DNA from 2 places in the Bifidobacterium sp. LH_389 genome. Region 1 is predicted to be linked to the other one. Evidence: riboswitches for the same ligand, from Rfam matches in the RefSeq annotation. Region 1 holds a riboswitch; the other holds the start of a gene.
The links. A riboswitch is a leader RNA that binds a small molecule or an ion and turns the genes downstream of it on or off. The one in region 1 is predicted to bind guanidine.
Positions count from the first base shown of each region.

Region 2: it holds a riboswitch for guanidine, as region 1 does, so the genes downstream of both, AC1AZA_RS08995 (DMT family transporter) here and AC1AZA_RS01650 (DMT family transporter) in region 1, are expected to answer to the same signal.

Region 1 covers NZ_JBKEVR010000001.1:375,648-382,867, reverse strand. The annotation lists gene AC1AZA_RS01660 (PIN domain-containing protein) at 1-519, opposite strand, end outside; gene AC1AZA_RS01655 (helix-turn-helix domain-containing protein) at 534-950, opposite strand; guanidine-III (ykkC-III) riboswitch at 1,359-1,418, shown strand; gene AC1AZA_RS01650 (DMT family transporter) at 1,440-1,754, shown strand; gene AC1AZA_RS01645 (helix-turn-helix transcriptional regulator) at 1,826-2,110, opposite strand; gene AC1AZA_RS01640 (amino acid permease) at 2,285-3,802, shown strand; gene AC1AZA_RS01635 (UTP--glucose-1-phosphate uridylyltransferase) at 4,016-5,452, shown strand; partial or broken gene AC1AZA_RS01630 (WYL domain-containing transcriptional factor) at 5,623-7,077, shown strand; partial or broken gene AC1AZA_RS01625 (WYL domain-containing protein) at 7,138-7,220, shown strand, end outside.
Region 2 covers NZ_JBKEVR010000010.1:1,265-8,484, reverse strand. The annotation lists gene AC1AZA_RS09010 (glycoside hydrolase family 43 protein) at 1-102, opposite strand, end outside; gene AC1AZA_RS09005 (ABC transporter substrate-binding protein) at 152-1,438, opposite strand; gene AC1AZA_RS09000 (LacI family DNA-binding transcriptional regulator) at 1,623-2,696, shown strand; gene AC1AZA_RS08995 (DMT family transporter) at 2,995-3,306, opposite strand; guanidine-III (ykkC-III) riboswitch at 3,328-3,387, opposite strand; gene AC1AZA_RS08990 (recombinase family protein) at 3,584-4,147, opposite strand; gene AC1AZA_RS08985 (hypothetical protein) at 4,519-5,208, shown strand; gene AC1AZA_RS08980 (AAA family ATPase) at 5,296-5,622, opposite strand; gene AC1AZA_RS08975 (sigma factor-like helix-turn-helix DNA-binding protein) at 5,967-7,028, shown strand.

The DNA of each region.
Region 1 (7,220 bases):
ACGCAGTTTGCGGAGATGCTCCAACTCCTCTTTCATGGTTCGCGGCGGATTATCCTTGCTGGCGACAACGCCTTTCATAGCGTCCACAACACCTTCCTGATCATATGTCAACGCCAAGCTCAGGAACTCGTCAGGGTGAACAGCTTTCACCGCATATCGTTCAAGGCCTGCTTCCGGGAAGTCCCTAAGATTGTACGTAACGATGTAATCGGCATCAGCCACCAAAGCAGCGGCAAGAACATGCCGGTCATCAGGATCCGGCAGTTCAAGCGTCGACTCAAGCCGACTCCAGCCATACACGCAATGGGTGGGATTCATCGGCGTGATGAACGACAGCAAACGATCCGCCTGTTCTGGCGTGCGCCCACGACGTTCGACGAGCGCATGCCGGGCCTCCTTCAGGATGCGCTCGGACCACACGGCATCGATCACTTGCCTCTCGTCCAGCGTGAGCATGATGTCAAGCAGCCACACCGCCGGGAAAATGTTCGCATCAAGCAAAACGACGGGTTTCGCCATATCAAAGCCTCTTGTCAATCAAAATCGGCAACGTAGGCCGCATCATCCTCGTCGTACAGCCCCATCTCAGCGGCCGCGCGGCGCATGGACGACAGCGACCGCTCCATCCGCTCGCGTTCACGCCCCTGATAGTCCATCACGTCGGCCACATCCACCATGCGGCGGCCTGTGGCACCGTTGCGGGAGAACGGGAGCTGCCCGGAATCGAGGATTCGAGCCACAGTGCGAGCCGAGCAGTTCAGCAGTTTCGCAGCCTCACCGGTCGTGATCATGCGACGACGCCCCATCACGCCGAGCGCAGCGTTCAACGCCGCCTCATACGCTTCGGCGCTCAGCTCCACCACGCCACCATCGGCATCGACAAGCGCTCTATCGCCATGCAGAACCATTGTTCCCCTGGATTGAGGCATCTCAAGTACGGCAGTCATCATTCCTCCTTGCACTTACACCATTCTAACAATTCCTGACAAAACTGACAATAGTCCAGAATGACTGCAAAACTGATTGCTGCGCTGAATCAACGAAAGCGCGCCGAAGACGGCCGGCGGTTCGCCGCTGGTTGCATGATCGGTCCAACCTGCGGGCCCGGATTCGCAGGTTGGACCGATCATGCGATTTTCGGGCCCGAAAACGGCCGTTTTTTCGCACAATCGGTCCAACCTGCATCACAGGCGGCATAGGTTGGACCGATCGAACAACATCGCACGCCCGACAGGCCCCGCGGCAGTCGAATGCGCGTTCGGCCACGGATGGCACCGGCAATCACGGTTCGCACACAAACTGCATGCCCGTGCCGCTGCCCGATCCCAAACACCGGCCATGATGTGCTACCCTATCCGGCAGAGCCGCAACGACTCCCGGACGATGGACAAGTACCCGGATTGACAAGACTTGCCATGCACATGAGGAGCGTGATGGCCATGGCTTGGCTCGTTCTCATTCTTTCCGGTCTATGCGAATCCGTGTGGGCGATCGCCCTGGACCGTTCCGAGGGATTCTCCAAAATCGTTCCCACCGTAGTGTTCGCGGCCGGCCTCGTCGCCAGCATGGGTGGCCTGGCATACGCGATGAAGCACATCCCCATCGGCACGTCATACGCCATCTGGGTCGGCATCGGCGCGTCGATCACCGCGGCCTACGGCATGGTCAGCGGCGAGGAAGCCCCGTCGCCGCTGCGCATCCTGCTTATCTGCGGACTGATCGCCTGCATCGCAGGTTTGAAGATCGTCGACTGACGGCGGGGAAGGGGTGCCCGACTTGGGCGCGGGACCCGGCGTCCGAAAAACATGGCCCCGGTACGGCGGCCTCAGTCCTTCCCGTCGAAGCTGACGGTGAGCGTGCGGCCCATGCCGTGCGCGAGCGCCTCCAGCGTCTTGAACGACGGGTTGATGTGCGCCTGCTCGATGCGCTGGATGGTGATGCGCGAAACGCCGGTCGCATCCGCCAGCTGCTGCTGCGTCATCCCGCACTCCCGCCGCGCCCTGAGCAGCGCCGCACCGACCTCGGGGTAGACGCGCGGCCTGTCCGGCCGGGCGTCCGGCTTCGTTCCGGGCGTTACCCCGGGGTTCTCGGGTGCACTTGCGTCGGTCATGTCCGCATTCCTTTCAGGCCGGCCGTGAGGCTGCTTCACGAGACGCATCGTACAGCAAACCGCGCCGGACGGATTGCCTCGCACGGCTGGCGTGGCGTAATATACGCCGTCTATGGTTGAGCAGGACCAATCCGCAGGAGCCGCAACGCAGAGACAGGAGGGCAGCGAATGTCCATGCACATATTCCGCACCAAATCGGTCGAACAGACCATAGCCGAAACGGGGGAGGAGGGCCGTTCGCTCAAACGTAACCTCACCTGGTGGGATCTGTCCATCATGGGCGTGGCCGTGGCCGTGGGCGCGGGCATCTTCTCGGTGGGCGCGCAGGCGGCGGCCTACCATGCGGGTCCTGCGGTGATCATCAGCTTCCTCATCGCCGGAGTGGTGTGCGGCGCCGCGGTGATGTGCTACGCCGAGTTCGCCTCCATGATCCCGGTGGCCGGCTCCGCGTACACGTTCACGTACACCACGGTGGGCGAGATCATGGCGTGGATCATCGGCTGGGACCTCATCCTGGAAATGCTCATGGCCGGCTCCGTCATCTCCAAGTACTGGGGCGTGTACCTCAACGACTTCATGCGGCTCATGGGCTGGAATGCCAACACGAACCTCTCGCTCGGCGGCTTCCATGTGGACATTGCGCCGATCATCATCGTGGCGTTCTTCACCACGCTGCTCGTGTTCGGCACCAAGATCGGCGCCCGCGTGGACGGCGCCATGACGGTCCTCAAGATCGCCATCGTGTTCTTCGTGGTGATCGTGGGCTTCTTCTACGTGAAGGCCTCCAACTACACGCCGTTCGTGCCGCCGAGCGAGCCCGCGTCCGCGGTGAACGGCACGGTGTCCGCCGTCACGGACGAGATGACGCAGCCGTTGTGGCAATTCGTCACCGGCATGACGCCCACCATCTACGGCGTGCCTGGCATCCTGTCCGGCGCGGCGCTCGTGTTCTTCGCGTTCATCGGCTTCGACGTGGTGGCCACCGCCTCCGAGGAGACCGTCAACCCCAAGCGCAACGTGCCACTGGGCATCGGCGTGGGCATGGCGCTGATCATCGTGATGTACATGCTCGTGGCCATCGTGACCACCGGCATGGTCTCCTACAAGGATCTGGCCGCGCAGGACAGCCCCTCGCTGGCCACCGCGTTCGAGCTGGTGGGCGCGAACTGGGCGGCGAAGATCATCAGCTTCGGCATCGTGCTCGGCCTGGCCACCGTGGTGATGGTGCTGCTGCTGGGACTCACGCGCGTGGTGTTCGCCATGAGCCGCGACGGTCTGCTGCCGCGCGGGCTGTCGAAGACCGGACGCCACGGCACGCCTGCCATGCTGCAGATCGCGGTGGGCGTGGTAGTGGCCCTCGTGGCCGCGTTCTTCGATATCGGCGTGCTGTCCGACATGGTGAACATCGGCACGCTGTCCGCGTTCACGCTGGTGGCCCTGTCCGTGCCGATCATGCGCGCCAAGCGCCCGGAGCTGCCACGCGCATTCAAGATGCCCGGCAACCCGTGGGTGCCGATCCTCATCGCGGCCGCCAACCTGTGGCTCATGCTCAACCTGAGCGTGCTCACATGGGTCCGCTTCGTGGTGTGGCTCGTGGTGGGCTTCGCCGTGTACTTCGGCTACGGCTACCGCCACGCGCGACTCGGCACCGGAGAGCTCGACACGCCGGCGGCCGGCGCCGTGGAACACTGACGATCACCGATCGCACCGAAACGAACATCCGGGATGATCGATTCGGTGCATCTCGGTGCCGTTCTGTGACATTTCGCCCCCGAACGGGTCTTCCCGCCCGTCTGGGGGCGTTCTTTACCTCGCGTTCACGAATTCTTCCCGGGGTTTCAAGGGGGTGCGCCGGTACGCGAGTACACTGGGGACCATTGCCGAACACCAATCGAAAGGGGCCCAATGACCACCGCCGATCCGTTCGCATCGTGCGCGCAGAAGATGCGCGACCACAACATGAGCGAACTGTCCATCGCACAATTCGAACACCTGTACCGCGTCTGGCAGAACGAGGAGGCCTCGAGCTGGATCCGCGAAGCGGACGTCGAGCCGCTCACCAACGTGCCCAGCTTCCACGACGTGTACAAGACCATCGACCACGACAAGGCCGTGGAGGCGTTCGCCAAGACCGCATTCCTCAAGCTCAACGGCGGCCTGGGTACCTCCATGGGACTGCACTGCGCCAAGTCGCTGCTGCCCGTGCGCCGCCACAAGGCCAAGCCGATGCGCTTCCTGGACATCATCCTCGGTCAGGTGATCACCGCCCGCACGCGTCTGGGCGTGGACCTGCCGCTGACGCTCATGAACTCCTTCCGCACCTCGGAGGACTCCATGAAGGTGGTCAAGCACAACCGCAAGTTCCATCAGGAGGGCATCCCGCTGGAGATCATCCAGCACGCCGAGCCGAAGATCGACGCGGCGACCGGCAAGCCGGCGTCCTTCCCCGCCAACCCCGACCTCGAATGGTGCCCGCCGGGACACGGCGACCTGTACTCCACCATCTGGGAGTCCGGCCTGCTCGACAGGCTCGAGGAACGCGGCTACAAGTACCTGTTCATCTCCAACTCGGACAATCTGGGCGCACGCCCCTCGCGCACCCTGGCCCAGTACTTCGAGGACACCGGCGCCCCGTTCATGGCGGAGGTGGCCGTGCGCACCGAGGCCGATCGCAAGGGCGGGCACATCGTGCGCGACCGCAAGACCGGCAACCTCATGCTGCGCGAGATGAGCCAGGTGCACGACGACGACAAGGCCGACGCCCAGAACATCGCCAAGCACCCGTACTTCAACACCAACTCCATCTGGATCCGCGTGGACGCCCTCAAGGCCAAGCTCGCCGAGTGCAACGGCGTGCTGCCGCTGCCGGTGATCCGCAACAAGAAGACCGTGGACCCCACGGATTCCTCCACCGAAAAGGTGATCCAGCTGGAGACCGCCATGGGCGCGGCGATCGGCCTGTTCGAAGGCGCCACCTGCGTGCAGGTGGACCGCATGCGCTTCCTGCCGGTCAAGACCACGAACGACCTGTTCCTCATGCGCTCCGACCGCTTCCACCTGACGGACTCCTACGAGATGGAGGACGGCAACTACATCTTCCCGAACGTGGATCTGGACCCGCGCTACTACAAGAACATCAACGACTTCAACGAGCGCTTCCCGTACAACGTGCCGTCCCTGGCCGCCGCCAAGTCGGTCACCATCCGCGGCGACTGGACCTTCGGCCAGAACGTGAAGATGTTCTCCGACGCGGTTCTGGAAGACAGCGACGAGCCGTCCTACGTGCCGAACGGCGAGTTCGTGGGTCCGCAGGGCGTGGAGCCGGACGACTGGGTGGTCTGACCCGATGACCGTGCGCAACATGCCGGGGATTTCGCCAACGACGGAAACCCCCGGCATGTTGCGCACGTATTTTGACGAAAAGCGCGATGTTCACGCAAAAAGCCCTTACAATGGGGTGAAGTGTGCGGCAACGCACGGTTGAACGACATACTAACGAGACGTGAGGACCGATGGCAGAAGGTACGAATGGCAGGCGGCGTTTCTCCGACAAGTGGGGAAAGCACGAATTGGATGTGCTGGCCGTACTGTCATCGGCATTCCCGCAATGGCTCACGTCCCGGCAGATAGCACAGCGCGTGAAGGCCTACGCCGATTCGTATGGCGAGCTGGCCGACCAGGCCGCCAAGGCCGCGTTCGCCAAGCAATTCCAGCGTGACCGCGCCAAGCTGGCCGCCATGGGCATCGCCATCGAATCGCGCCAGCCCGAATACTCCTCGAAGTCCGAGGGGCAGGACTTCGCTTCCTACCGCCTCCAGCTCGGCGACGAACCGCGCGTGCGCCTGCACTTCGAGCAGGAGGACCTGCCGGTGCTCGCCGCCGCGAACTATCTGGCACGCTCCATCTCCATGTCCCAGTCCTCCGAGGAGGAGCAGCACCAGCAGACCTCCCGCACGGCCCCGCGCGTGCCGCAGACCCCCATTCCGGGCCTAGGCCTCGATTCCATCGCGCCGGGACTGGGCACGCAGACCATTCCCGCCCAGCTCATGAAGGTCGTGGACTCGCGCCGCTTCGCCGCCACCGTGGACGTGGACGGCGAACACATCAACGTGGCCTACCGGGACACGGACGATCTGGCCATGTACGTGCTCGAGCATCCGGGTGCCTCGATCATCAGCCCCAAGGAGGCCGTCGAGGCCTTCCACCGCAGGCTCAACGCGGCGGTGGACTTCCGTGAGCTCACGGACACCGCCAAGGGAGAGTCGGCCGCCACCGTGGTGTCCCCGCCGCTGGTCAAGCAGGACCCTGCTGCGGAGGAGCACGCCAAGCCGCACAAGAAGTCCGGCTCGTTCCAGACCGGTTCCGAAGTGGACCGCCGCCTGCGCCTCATGCTGTTCCTGTCCGCCCATCTGGGCGAGGAGTACTCGCTGGCCGAGCTGGCGGAACGGTTCATCGGCCGACCGCGCACCGAGGATGAGCTCAAGAAGTCCGTCGCGGTGATCCACAAGGACATCAACACGCTCACCACCGTCTCCGACGACGGCGAAATGGCCGGCAGCCAGTTCTTCGACATCGACTGGTCGCTGCTGGACGCGGAGGGCATCGTCTCCGCCACGAATTCACTGGGGCTGGAACGCCTGGCGGGCATCTCCCCGCAGTACCTGAGCCTGCTGACCGCATCGGTGAGCTACCTCGCCCATTCGCCGTTGCTGCCCGAACAGTCGCGCGATCAGGCCCAGTCGCTCTACCAGCGGCTGCGTCCGCACGTCAAGGCGGGCGAAACCCCGTGGCTGTCCCTGACCGGCTACGAACTCGAACCGAACAGCTTCGCCGTGGTGCGTCGCGCCATCAACGACGGCGACCTGATCGACATGGAATACACGGACGGCGCCGGCCGCACCCGCAGCAAGCTCGTGGCACCCGCGAAGATCTTCGTGGACGAGGGCCTGTACTACGTGGCCGTATGGACCGCCGTGGACGCCAAGAAACGAATCGCGAAGGCACAGGACGGCAGCGACTGCACGCACTGGCAGGTGCTGCGCCTGTCACGCGTGGAGCATGCGGACATCGTCAAGCCGGAGCAGCCGGTGGACGTGCCGGACGTGCCGGT
Region 2 (7,220 bases), on a different contig from region 1:
AAACCATTCAAAGGTAGAAGTAGCGGCATAGTACATATTCCCGACTCGGATTACTGAAGGATCGGGATGAAACCCGGACAGAACGGGGTTTTCGATCATGATTGGGTCCTTTCGCAGTCCTGCGGCAGCTCCACAAGACCAATGCGCGATGTCAGGCTGCAGCGTCAATTTCCTTGTTCATCTCATCGCTCAGTCCTCTGGCTGCCTCTTGCGCTGTACGCTTGCCATAGATCACATCCTGCTGATAGCGCAGCACAATATTCCCCTGATTGCTGGAGCCCGCCGGGGAAATCTCGGGGAGTCCACCGACATGAGGTTCGATGCGATCGGTAAAGTCAAGGACCTTTTGATCAATGACCCCGACCTTGTTTCTCATGGACTCTCGAATCTTCCCATTGGAGGGGATGCCTCGTTCCACACCCTGCACCTCCGCTGAATATTCACTGTTCACTAAGTAGTCAATGAGCATGGCGGCCTGCTTAGGATGTTCACTCTTAGCACTAATCGTCCATGTAGGAGAGTAGCCGTACGTATCCCATTTACCGTCCACGTTCGACGGTATCGGTTCCAGAGAGACATTCTCAGTACCCAAAGCCGTCGAAAGCGCGGAAAGCTGCGACGCAGAGTAAAACCCGGTGGCTTGCTTGCCCGTCCCGATATCGCTCTGATCAAGAGTGGCCGTAGAGTTCTCGGTCCATCGATCTGCGGTGCCGGCCGACCCGTTGGCCACCATATCGGCCGTCAATTGGAAAAATTCAGTCAGAGCTTTCTCCTCCATGGCAAATTTACCGTTTTTATAGACGGTAGTACCATGCTGATTGGCCCAGATTTGAAGAATCGCAGCTAGAGGGGTACCGATGGTGACAGCGCCATGGGACTTTTCAGAGACTTCCTTGCCGAATGCTACGTATTCATCCCACGTCCAGTTATCGGTGTCGGGAAGAGTAACACCGATACGCTCCAGCAAATCATTGTTGACGACCATGCCGTAGTTGCCGATCATATATGGAATCCCGTACTGTGTGCCGTTCATCTGTCCGGCTTCCATATTGGCGATGTTGCTGGTATCGATATCGTCGCCGACTTGGGCAAGGTCGAGCAACACACCTTGCGATGCATACGACGACAGGTAAGACTGATCCATTTGGATCACGTCAGGTGTGTTGCCACCTGCAACCGATGTAGCAAGTTTGTCCCAGTAACCGGACCAGTCGGCGTTCTGCAACTCGACGTGAATGTTGGGATGTTCTTGCTCGAATTGCTTGACGACTTTCTCCGTATTGGCTGCACGCACATTGCTGCCCCACCAATTCAGACTGATGGTCACCTCTTCGTCGTCAGGATTCTGCGCGCTAGTGCCACCCGAACCTCCGCATCCGGACAACATCAACAATACGGCTAGAGAAGCGCCAGTGACACGAAGCTCGTACTTATTCATAATATGCTCCTTTACATATCGTATCGGTAAGATATTTTCCTATTATTTGCCAGTAAAATATTTGCTCTACAACGAGTTTTATAATCTTACCGATAAGATAATGATACGCATAGGATCCACAGAAAGCAATCCGACACCGCCAAAACTTCTGCCGCAAGGCCTCTGCGGCGTGTTGCATGGCACTATGCTGGAAACCAGCCAGTTTCCGAGGGAGGTTTCGATGGTCACACTCCGCGATGTCGCCAAAGCAGCCGGCGTAAGTGCCACTACAGCGTCCGCGGCGCTGCGCGGCAAACCCTACGTAAAGCCCGAAACCGCCCAGCTCATCAGAACCATCGCAGAGCAGATGCATTATGAGATGAACTATTCCGCCCGCGCTCTCACTTCCGGCAAAAGCGGCATGCTTTCCATAGTGGTTCCGAACCTCAGCGAACCGTACTATCCCCAAGTCACCAACTATCTCATGGAAGAAGTTCACAGGCTTGGCATGCCGATGATCATCCACATGTCCGACCTGACATCCAGCACCGACCATCGGTCGATTCGCCAACTGGCTACGTTCGCGGACGGCATTTTCGCTTTCCCATTCAACCTGACCGACTCAGAAATGGATTACCTGCAAACCCGTTGCCCGGTCGTCATGTTCAACGATTGTTCGCCTGATCCTCGGTTCGATGTAGTCAATGTACGGCAGGAGCATGCTATGAACTGCGCCGTGGAACATCTAATCGCCCGTGGATATCAGCGTATCGGCATCCTCGGCCACCGGTACAAATCCCATGCAGAGGCAAGCAATACGTTGACCCGCGTTGGTGTCATTCGCCCTCAATCGGCGCTTCGATCGCTCGCCGATCATGGTTTGCCAGCCGATGATTCAATGATCCGCGATGTCCCATGGACAGTGGAAGACGGTATCGTAGCTGCAAATCGACTCGTTGACGAAGGTATGCCATTCGATGCGGTGTTGTGCATGAACGATGCCATGGCCCTAGGGACCATCCGCGGATTCGCCTCTCGCGGCGTGCATGTGCCTCACGATGTAGCCGTCATGGGTGTTGACGGCATTGATGAAGGATCCTATAGCGTACCGTCCTTATCCACTGTCGCCATTGATTTCCGAGGCATGGCCCACGCTGCAGTCCAGCTGATGCTTAGCCGCATAACCCATTCAGACATTCCCGAACATCCCCAAATCATTCAGGTCGGATACCAACTTATTGTTCGAGAATCCACCACGGCTATGACACCATTGCATTAATCTCCACCACCTTGACTATTTGTGGCTTGTTGGGCAGAGGCTCACTCTGACCGGCATACTGTCGGGCACGGGCGGACCGCTGCATGACCTCGACGCCGCGGGCGTGCGTTGCTGGGTCCTGATCGCCGCCGGAGTCGCCCCCTGCCGCCGCTATGACGGCAGGTCCATGCGCTTCTCTCAGCTGATCCCCGTGCCGGGAATCGACACACCTACGTTGGTGTCATTCTTTCCGACCGTCACATGCGGGCCGCCGCGCTTGCCCAGCGTCACGCTGCCAACAAGCATCCATCCGAGATCATCAACCGACGATCTTCAATCCCGCGACGCAGACGATCAACCCGCAGATAAGCAGGATGCGCAGCAGCGACGGGGCTTCCTCGCCGCTGACCATGCCATAGGCCGCGGTGATCGACTCGCCGATGCCGACCCAGATGGCGTAGGAAGCGCCGATCGAAATGTGCCTTGTCACGTATGCAAGGCCACCCATGCTGGCAATGAGGTCGACCGCGAACACTACTGGAACGACCTTGGAGAGCCCCTCGGAACGGTCAAGGGCGATCGCCCACACAGATTCGCACAGACCGGAAAGAATGAGAACGAGCCAAGACATGGCCACCACGCTCCTCATGCGTATGGCAAGTCTTATCAAACCGGGTACTTGTCCATCGTCCGGGAACCACTGTGGCCCTGTCTGGCAGCGGGGCACATCACGGCCGGGATCATGGTCGTACGCCACGCGCCCCGATATGCAGAATCGTAATTAAGTGAATTACGATTCTGCTTTAAGACGCTGGGGCGTTCATGCGCAAAAAGACTGAATGCGGTTCGGGCCTGTTTCCTGTCTGCCGGTCAAAGGCACACGAGAAGCGACGCCACCACACATCTATCTACGCCTTGTCCCTCTCCAGCGCCCGGTACACGGTGGCCCGACCCACGCCCATCATGCTGGCGATCTGGTTGACCGTCACCGTTTTCGAGTCGTAGAGGCGGCGTACCTCGGCCACCTGTTTCGCATCCAGCTTCAACGGCCGGCCACCGCGCCGGCCCCGGGCCCGCGCAGCCTCCAGTCCGGCGTTGGTCCTCTCGCGGATCAGGTCGCGTTCGAACTGCGCCAGAGCAGCGAAGATGTTGAACACGAGGATGCCGCCGGGCGTGGTGGTGTCGATCGCCTCGTTGAGGCTCACGAATCCCACGCCCATCTCCTGGAACCGGTTCATGAGCTCCACGAGGTTCTGCACGCTGCGGCCCAATCGGTCAAGCCGCCAGACGACGACCACGTCGCCTTCGCGCAGCAGCTCCATCATCCTGTCGAGCTCCGGCCGATGCGCCTTCGCGCCACTGGCGGTGTCCACGAACAGCCGGTCGCATCCCGCCTTCTCCAATGCGTCGCGCTGCAGGTCGGCCGTCTGCCCCGCGGTGCTCACTCGTGCGTATCCGAATCGTTTGCCCATACCGGAAAACGTATCACAAACCGACATCAAGCTTCCGATATGAGATATTGATATTGAGACGGTTTTTGATACACAATCTCCCGGCGTTTCGGAGACGGAACCAGCAGCAGACGGACAGCGTCCGAAAACGACCGTTTTTGGGCGGTCGCCATCGGTGAGCTGAAGGCACCGGGTTGATATCCTGAAAGAGAGATGACGGTTATCAAGCTGTCACACGCGCCTTCTTTTTATTGGCGTTCCAACGCCGAAACGCCATGGTCCCCCAAGCCGGACTCCCCTAGGAAAGGAAGCACAAGGCCCTCTATTACTAGTCCAGCAGTCGCGGCGGGCGACGGCGCCCGCCGCGACGATACGACGCAGGGAGAAACACAATGACACGCAACAAGTCGATCACTGTCGGCTGCCTGGCGCCCATCCTGCTGCTGTCGGGATGCGCCGGCCCGCCGTCGGGCAACGCGGAGGTGTTCGAGGAAGGAACACAGGTCGAACAATGGTCTTCCTACGAGGACCTCGTGGCGCAGATCCTCGCGGACGGCAAGGTCAGCCGCGCCGAAACCGAACAGGCCCTCAACGCCCTGGGACAATGCCTGGGCGAAGCCGGGCTCGCCGGCGAAATCACCTACGACCTCGACACCTACCCGTGGCACCAAGGATCGCTGCACGTCCCGACGTCGATAGTCCCGGCACTCAGCGACGAGGACTTCAACGACGAAGCCAAGCGGCATGCACACGAGGAGGAAAGCGCCAGACAGTATGAGGAGCGGCGGGCGAAGTGCGCCACCTTCGATCAGGTGGAGGAGTGGGTGCTGTCGCATGCGGACTTCTCCTCGTACGACAAAACACGCTACGACGCCCGCGTGGAATGCATCAGAACGAACGCGCCCTCGTACGCCGACCGCATCAGCGACTCTTGGCCACGCGGCGTCGAGGGGCTGCAGCGGCTAAGCGAGACGTTCACGCCGATCATCACCACGGACGGCGACTCCGGCGAGGACCTCGAGGCCCTGACCGCATGCATGGCGTCGGCAGGCAAAAAAGTCATCAAAATCGGCACTGAATAGCTGACATCGGTGGTGTATCGTCTCGTGACATGACCGACACTGGGCACTGACCTGAGGCACTGGTAGCCGCGCGCGGCGCACTTCCGGTCACGCGCCCAGCGTACCGATGGGGATCACGTAGATGCCATCGTCGCGCCGGTAAGCGAACTCGCCGATGCCTACCAGCACGGCAAGGAATTCGGGATCGCTGGTCCGCGCGTACGGGTTGGCTGTCAGTTTCTTTCGCATGCGCGAAAGGGTCGCGACGGCGTCGGGCACCTTGTCCTCGCTAGCTTTGATTTCGATGCCGGCCCAACGGCCGTCCGCCAGTTCGATGATCGCGTCGCACTCCAGTCCAGAGTCGTCGTGGTAGTAGCGCACGGGCTCCATGCCGATGTCCGGAAGGGCGCGCGCGTATACCAGCAGGTCCCGCACACACAGATTCTTGAGCCGAAGATGCACAGATACCGTTCGATCTGCGCGTCGACGATGCGCGGGCGGTATGAGCTTGGACGGATGCCTGTGGATGCCTTGCCCGTCATGCGTTCCACCTTCCTGAGCTGCGCTCCGGCTGGTCGCGAGTTTTGCGACGACGAAAATCCGAAACTTCTAACTACAAGAATCCGAATCTTCCGACTACCAAAATCCGAATTATCCAACGACAAAAATCCGAATTCAGTGGTGAGACGCGCGGATGCCCATCCTGTTTCCCAGACCGTGAAAAGCGAGAGTTAATTCAATCTGCCGTTTTCCCCGTCGTTGGCTACACTGGGATGGCTATGTCTATTCCAGAAACGATCTCGACGCCACAGGCCGAACGTCCCGGCATCCTTCCGGGCGACGACGGCGGTGAAGCGCCGATCTTCGACGTATGGACCGATCTGGATGCCGTCGCCGTCTGGGCGAGGGCGAACGAGCGCGACGATCTGCAGCCGTTCACATTGCCCGTGACCGAAGCGATGCCCGAGCACGTACGCCGCGCGGCGCAGCGGCTTAACGCCTACACGATCGGCAGCCTGTTCTCCCATGATCCGATGCCGGACGACGATCCCGGCTGGCGGCCCGAATCGGACGCCGGCGAGCCCATGGAGCCCATGACGCTCGCCCAAAGCGTGGAGCACGCCATCAATCTGCTGGACGGACGCGAATTCGAGGTGCTGATCCGGCGCATCCTATACGAACAGCCGGAGACCGTCGACGAGGTCGCGGAACGCTGCTCGGTAAGCCGCGAAAAGGTACGCCGCATCGAGAAGTCGCTGCGTCTCCGCCTGCAGACCGTTCTCGAAACGCATCATGTGGAGGAACGGCTCAAGGCATTGTTCGACGGCACCGTGCCGTTCATGACCACGGTACAAGCATGTGTGCGCATGCCCGAGATCGGGGAGCGTCTGGAAGGGCTGTCCACGCCGTTGCACAGGCTGATCCGCAACGTGTGCGGCACCCCGTTCGAGGTGAGGGACGGGTGGGTCGCCTCGCCCTCGATCATGTTCGCCCGTCAGGAATTCCTCGAGCTGCTGCGGGAAGAGGCCGATGCGCACGGCATCGTCTCCCCGAAGACGCTGGACTCGTACGACATCCTCACCGATTCCGGGGTACCTACGGGGACCGTAGCACGCTGGCTCGCATACTGCGGCATCGTGACGGTGGACGGTCATGCGATCGTATGCGCACGCTCGCGTGATGTGATCGAGGCGATCCTGTTCCTGAAGAACCGTCCTATGTCCCCCGCGGAAATCGCGTCGCTGCTCTCGGAGGACGATGCGGCGACGGTCGAGAGCGAGCTCAGGGCAGATCCCCGGCTCGTGGGTGCCGGCGGCGGCCGCTGGACCCTGCGTCGCTGACAGACAACGCCGCCAAGCAGGAGACTGCGGACCCGGCAGCCCGTCGTCTCCTCCGCTCCACGGGAATCCGCTGCGGCAACGACCCGATGCCCTTGCGATCCCTTCCGGCAAGTGATACGGAAAGAGCCCGTCAGACATCGTCTGGCGGGCTCTGGGAGATGAGGAAGAGAAGGCCCCAGTGGGGCAAAGCCA